2 linked regions of the Caldimonas thermodepolymerans genome follow. The protein of the gene in region 1 interacts with the protein of each later gene in a pairwise test. Links are inferred from orthologs where the notes say so. Each region holds a gene or a part of one and is shown in the gene's direction. Other genes may lie near its edges.

Evidence for each region.
Region 2: the proteins of pheT (region 1) and secD interact in binary tests that used the Escherichia coli proteins (3 or more experiments, as listed by UniProt). The link is inferred for Caldimonas thermodepolymerans from one-to-one orthologs.

The regions. Positions count from the first base shown.
Region 1 is NZ_CP064338.1:1,768,550-1,771,873, forward strand. What follows is about bases 77-3,088. They hold pheT (phenylalanine--tRNA ligase subunit beta), read left to right. Parts: upstream 77-379; coding sequence 380-2,797; downstream 2,798-3,088. Other genes in these bases: IS481_RS08295 (phenylalanine--tRNA ligase subunit alpha), read left to right, coding at 77-362; IS481_RS08305 (integration host factor subunit alpha), read left to right, coding at 2,814-3,088. In the rest of the region: more of IS481_RS08295, read left to right, coding at 1-76; more of IS481_RS08305, read left to right, coding at 3,089-3,155; IS481_RS08310 (MerR family transcriptional regulator), read left to right, coding at 3,191-3,324.
Region 2 is NZ_CP064338.1:431,712-434,933, forward strand. What follows is about bases 79-2,988. They hold secD (protein translocase subunit SecD), read left to right. Parts: upstream 79-548; coding sequence 549-2,429; downstream 2,430-2,988. Other genes in these bases: yajC (preprotein translocase subunit YajC), read left to right, coding at 143-466; secF (protein translocase subunit SecF), read left to right, coding at 2,472-2,988. Also shown: IS481_RS02110 (XdhC family protein), read left to right, coding at 1-36; more of secF, read left to right, coding at 2,989-3,222. UniProt on the Escherichia coli protein: Part of the Sec protein translocase complex. Interacts with the SecYEG preprotein conducting channel. SecDF uses the proton motive force (PMF) to complete protein translocation after the ATP-dependent function of SecA.

The DNA.
Region 1 (3,324 bases):
GGGTAGGCGAGAATGTCAGCTTCAAGGACCTGAAGGCGGTCTACGTGAGCTTCCTGCGGGAGTTCTTCGAGACCGACGACATGCAGATCCGTTTCCGGCCGAGCTATTTCCCGTTCACGGAACCCAGCGCCGAAATCGACATGATGTTCAACAGCGGCCCGCTCAAGGGCCGCTGGCTGGAAGTTTCGGGCTCCGGCCAGGTGCACCCGCAGGTGATCCGCAACATGGGGCTGGACCCCGAGCGCTACATCGGCTTTGCCTTCGGCTCCGGCATCGACCGGCTGGCCATGCTGCGCTATGGCGTCAATGACCTGCGCCTGTTCTTCGACGGTGACCTGCGCTTCCTGTCGCAGTTCAAGTAAGAAGCCCCGGAGTCGAAATGCAATTCCCAGAATCGTGGTTGCGTGAATTCTGCAATCCGCCGATCGGCACGCAGGAGCTGGCCGACGTCCTGACCATGGCAGGGCTGGAGGTCGAGGAGCTGCGCCCGGTCGCGCCGCCGTTCTCGCAGGTCGTCGTGGCGCAGGTGCTGGAAGTGGCCAAGCACCCGAACGCCGACCGCCTGAACGTCTGCCAGGTCGACGCCGGCACCGGCCAGACCCTCAACATCGTCTGCGGCGCGCCCAACGTGCGCCCGGGCATCAAGGTGCCGTGCGCGCTGGTGGGCGCGGAGCTGCCCCCCGGCGAGGACGGCAAGCCGTTCAGGATCAAGCTCGGCAAGCTGCGCGGCGTCGAAAGCCAGGGGATGCTGTGCTCGGCACGCGAGCTCAAGCTCTCCGACGACCACGGCGGCCTGCTGATCCTGGAGGACGACGCCCCCGTGGGGCGCGACCTGCGCGAGTACCTCAGGCTGGACGACGTGCTGTTCACGCTCAAGCTCACGCCCAACCTGGCGCACTGCCTGAGCGTCTACGGCGTCGCGCGCGAGGTGTCGGCGCTGACCGGCGCGCCGCTGAAGCAGCCGGCCTTCCCGCCGGTGCCGGTGAGCAACGACGCGCGCCTGCCGGTGCGCATCGAGGCGCCTGACCTGTGCGGGCGCTTCTCGGGCCGCGTGATCCGCAACGTCAACCCCAAGGCGCGCACCCCGGCCTGGATGGTCGAGCGCCTGGAGCGCTGCGGGCAGCGTTCGGTCTCGGCGCTGGTGGACATCTCGAACTACGTGATGTTCGAGCTGGGCCGCCCGTCGCACATCTTCGACTTCGACAAGATCCACGGCGGCCTGATCGTGCGCTGGGGCCGCGAGGGCGAGCGCCTGAAGCTGCTCAACGGCAACACCGTCGAGCTGGACGACAAGGTGGGCGTGATCGCCGACGAAAAGGAGGTCGAGTCGCTGGCCGGCATCATGGGGGGCGACGCGACCGCGGTGTCGGACGACACCCGCAACATCTACGTCGAGGCGGCGTTCTGGTGGCCGCAGGCCGTGGCCGGGCGCTCGCGCCGCTACAACTTCTCGACCGAGGCGGGCCACCGCTTCGAGCGCGGGGTGGACCCGGCGCTGACGGTCGAGCACATCGAGCGCATCTCCCAGCTGGTGCTGGAGATCTGCGGCGGCGAGGCCGGCCCGATGGACGACCAGGTCGTCAACGTGCCGCAGCGCCAGCCCGTGACGCTGCGCGTGGCGCGCGCCGCCAAGGTGATCGGCATGCCGGTCACCCAGGCGCAGTGCGCCGACGTGTTCCGCCGCTTGGGCCTGGAGTTCGCCGAGGGCGACGGCACGCTGACCGTCACGCCGCCCAGCTGGCGCTTCGACCTGCAGATCGAGGAAGACCTGATCGAGGAAGTGATCCGCATCATCGGCTACCAGCAGCTGCCGGACACGGCGCCGCTCGGGCCGATCCAGCCGCGCGTGCGCACCGAGTCGCAGCGCGGGCTGCACCTGGTGCGGCGGGCGCTCGCGGCGCTGGGCTACCAGGAGACGGTCAACTTCAGCTTCGTCGAGGAGCGCTGGGAGCGCGACTTCGCCGGCAACGACCACCCGATCCGCCTGCTCAACCCGATCGCCAGCTCGCTGAGCGTGATGCGCTCGTCGCTGATCGGCAGCCTGGTGCAGGTGCTGAAGTTCAACCTGGCGCGCAAGGCGAGCCGGGTGCGGGTGTTCGAGGCGGGCCGGGTGTTCCTGCGCGACGACAGCGTCGCCGACAGCGACACCACCGTGGCCGGCCTGCGCCAGCCGCTGCGCGTCTGCGGGCTGGCCTACGGGCCGGCGGCGCCGCTGCAGTGGGGCGTGGAGGACCGGCTGGTCGACTTCTACGACGTCAAGGGCGAGCTGGAGCAGCTGTTCGCGCCGCTGCAGCCGCGCTTCGTCGCCGCCGAGCACCCGGCCTTCCACCCGGGGCGCTGCGCCGCGATCGAGCTGGACGGCCAGGTGGTCGGCCATGTCGGCGAGCTGCACCCGCGCTGGCGCCAGGCCTACGAGCTGGCCCACGCGCCGGTGGTGTTCGAGGTGGACGCCGAGGCCCTGCAGCGGCGCCCGGTGCCGGCCTACCGGCCCATCCCGCGCCTGCAGGCGGTCACGCGCGACCTGGCCTTCATCGTCTCCGAGCGGGTGCGCCACGACGCGCTGATCGAGGCGGTGCAGGCCGCGCCGACCGGCGGGCTGGTGCGCAACGTCACCCTGTTCGACGTCTACAAGCCCAAGGCGGCGACCGCCGACATCGGGCTGGACGAGCGCAGCGTGGCGCTGCGGGTCGAGCTGCTGGACGAGAACGTGACGCTGACCGACGAGCGCATCGACGCCGCGATCCAGGCCATCGTCGATACACTGGTGTCCCGGCTGGGTGCCCGACTGCGTGGCTGAGCCTCGAGGAGCTGTGATGGACCGAGCAATACTCCCGTCGATCGAGACGCCGACCCTGACCAAGGCGGACCTGGCCGACCTGCTGTTCGAGCGACTGGGGCTGAACAAGCGCGAGTCGAAGGACATGGTCGAGGCGTTCTTCGAGATCATCCACACCAGCTTGGTCCAGGGCGAGGACGTGAAGCTGTCCGGGTTCGGCAACTTCCAGATCCGGCGCAAGGCGCCCCGGCCGGGGCGCAACCCCCGCACCGGGGAGGCGATCCCGATCAAGGCGCGCAACGTGGTCACCTTTCACGCCAGCCACAAGCTGAAGGCGGTCGTGCAAGGCGACATTCCCGCCGGTGACGACTTCGAGTAAAGTCTTAGCATCCTTGCTCGATCTCGTTGATTTCAGTGGAGAAAACGCTCCCCGCCATTCCTGCCAAACGCTACTTCACCATCGGTGAGGTCAGCGAGCTGTGTGGCGTCAAGCCGTACGTGCTTCGTTACTGGGAGCAGGAGTTCACGCAGCTCAAGCCGATGAAGCG
Region 2 (3,222 bases), 1.3 Mb from region 1 along the record:
GACGACCCGGTGGCCTGCGCGCTGCCGCAGCCCTGAGCGGGGCGCGGGACAACCCCCTTCCTGACGGCGGCGGCCGCCCGGCGGCGGGGCCGCCGGCGCATACAATCAACCGTTTATCCGTCGAACGTCAGGAGAGAGTTCCGTGTTTATTTCCGAAGCCTATGCACAAGCCGCGGCCGCACCGGGCGGCGCCGAGTCGACCCTCGTGAGCCTGTTGCCCCTGGTGCTGATGTTCGTGGTGCTGTACTTCATCATGATCCGGCCCCAGATGAAGCGCCAGAAGGAGCACAAGGCGATGATCGAGGCGCTCGCCAAGGGGGACGAGGTCGTGACCGCCGGCGGCCTGCTGGGCAAGGTCTCCAAGCTGGGCGACACCTACCTGCACATCGAGGTGTCCAACGGCGTGGAGCTGCAGATCCAGCGCAACGCCGTGGTGCAGGTGCTGCCCAAGGGCACGATCAAGTAATCCTTGTCCGTCTGATCCACTGCCGTCTTCGTCCGGGCGCGCCACCGTCGCGCCCGTCGTCGTCCGTGGCACGAGAGCGTTCATGAACCGATATCCGTGGTGGAAATACGCGATCATGCTGATCGCGCTGGTGGTAGGGGTCCTCTACACCCTGCCCAACTTCTTCGGCGAGGCGCCGGCCGTGCAGGTGTCCAGCGGCAAGGCCACGGTACGGGTGGACGCATCGGTCGTCGTGCGGGTCGAGCAGCTGCTGCAACAGGCCTCGATCCAGGCCGACTTCGTGCAGCTGGACGGCAATTCGGTGCGCGCACGCTTCGCCGACACCGACACCCAGATCCGTGCGCGCGACGTGCTGGAGCGCGGGCTGAACCCCGACCGCAACGATCCCGGCTACATCGTCGCGCTCAACCTGCTGTCGCGCTCGCCGCAGTGGCTCGCCTCGATCAACGCGCTGCCCATGTACCTGGGCCTGGACCTGCGCGGCGGCGTGCACTTCCTGATGCAGGTCGACATGCAGGCCGTGCTGACCAAGCGCGCCGAGGGCCTGACCAACGACGTGCGCAGCCTGCTGCGCGAGCGTGACCTGCGCCACGCGGGCGTCAACCGCGTCGGCGACGACGTCGAGGTGCGCTTCCGCGACCCGGCGGTGGCCGCCAGGGCGCTGGACCTGCTCGCGAACCAGCAGCCCGACTTCCAGTGGACCCAGGTCGCCGACGGCGATGCGGTCAAGCTGGTCGCCTCGCTCAGGCCCGAGGCGGCGCGCCGCGTGCAGGAGCAGGCACTCAAGCAGAACATCACGACGCTGCACAACCGCGTCAACGAACTCGGCACCAGCGAACCGGTGATCCAGCAGCAGGGCCTGGACCGGGTGGTGGTGCAGCTGCCCGGCGTGCAGGACACCGCCCGGGCCAAGGACATCATCGGCCGCACCGCCACGCTGGAGGTGCGCCTGGTCGACGACAGCGCCGAGGCGCTGGCCGCGGCGGCCGGCACCGGCCCGGTGCCGTTCGGCACCGAGCGCTACGTCGAGCGCGGCGGCGGCCCGCTGATCGTCAAGCGCCAGGTCATCCTGACCGGCGAGAACCTCACCGACGCCCAGGCCGGCTTCGACGAGCAGCAGCAGCCGGCGGTGCACCTGACGCTGGACGCCAAGGGCGCGCGCATCTTCCGCGACGTCACGCGCGAGAACGTCGGCAAGCGCATGGCCATCCTGCTGTTCGAGAAGGGCAAGGGCGAAGTCGTCACCGCCCCGGTCATCCGCACCGAGATCGGTGGCGGCCGGGTGCAGATCTCCGGCCGCATGACCACGCAGGAGGCCAACGACGTCGCGCTGCTGCTGCGCGCCGGCTCGCTGGCCGCGCCGATGGAGATCATCGAGGAACGCACCATCGGCCCGACGCTGGGCGCCGACAACATCGCCAAGGGCTTCGACAGCGTGATGTGGGGTTTCGTCGCGATCGTGGTGTTCATGATCGCCTACTACCTGATGTTCGGCGTGTTCTCCGCGATCGCGCTGTCGGTCAACCTGCTGCTGCTGGTGGCCGTGCTGTCGATGCTGCAGGCCACGCTGACGCTGCCGGGCATCGCGGCCATCGCGCTGACGCTGGGCATGGCGATCGACGCCAACGTGCTGATCAACGAGCGGGTGCGCGAGGAGCTGCGCAACGGCGCGGCGCCGCAGACGGCCATCCACCTCGGCTTCGAGCGCGCCTGGGCGACCATCCTGGACTCCAACGTCACGACGCTGGTGGCCGGCGTCGCGCTGCTGGCCTTCGGGTCCGGCCCGGTGCGCGGCTTCGCGGTGGTGCACTGCCTGGGCATCCTGACCTCGATGTTCTCGGCCGTGTTCTTCGCCCGCGGCCTGGTGAACCTCTGGTACGGCCGGCAGAAGAAGCTCAAGTCGGTGTCGATCGGGCAGGTCTGGCGCCCCGACGGCGGGAACGCCGCCAAGGCCGAAGGCTGATCGCGCTTCGGATCGTCCAAGACTCACGCAGAGACCCAAGCGATGGAATTCTTCCGAATCAAGCGCGACATCCCCTTCATGCGGCACGCGCTGGTGCTGAACGCGGTGTCGTTCATCACCTTCCTGGCGGCCGTGTTCTTCCTCGCCACGCGCGGCCTGCACCTGTCGATCGAGTTCACCGGCGGCACGGTGCTGGAGGTGCAGTACGCCGAAGCGGCCGACCTGCCCAAGGTGCGCCAGACCGTGGAGTCGCTGCAGCTGGGCGACGTGCAGGTGCAGAACTTCGGCACCTCGCGCGACGTGCTGATCCGCATCCCGCTGCGCGGCGAGGCCAAGCAGAGCGAGCTGGTCGGCCAGGTGTTCGGCCGCCTGTGCGCGGCCGAGGGCGGCACGGTCGGGCGGCAGGAATCCGTCACCGCGCAGGGCGAGGCGGTCAGCCGCGAGGTCTGCACGGCCGGCAGCGAGGAGCCGCTGAAGCTGCAGCGCAGCGAGTTCGTCGGCCCGCAGGTCGGCTCCGAGCTGGCCCGCGACGGCGCGCTGGCGCTGGCCGCGACCATCGCCGGCATCATGATCTACCTGGCGTTCCGCTTCGAGTGGAAGTTCGCCGTGGCCGGCATCATCGCCAACCTGCACGACGTGGTGATCATCCTCGGCTTCTTCGCGTTCTTCCAGTGGGAGTTCTCGCTGTCGGTGCTGGCCGCGGTGCTCGCGGTGCTGGGCTATTCGGTCAACGAGTCGGTGGTGATCTTCGACCGCATCCGCGAGGCGTTCCGCAAGTACCGCAAGATGACCA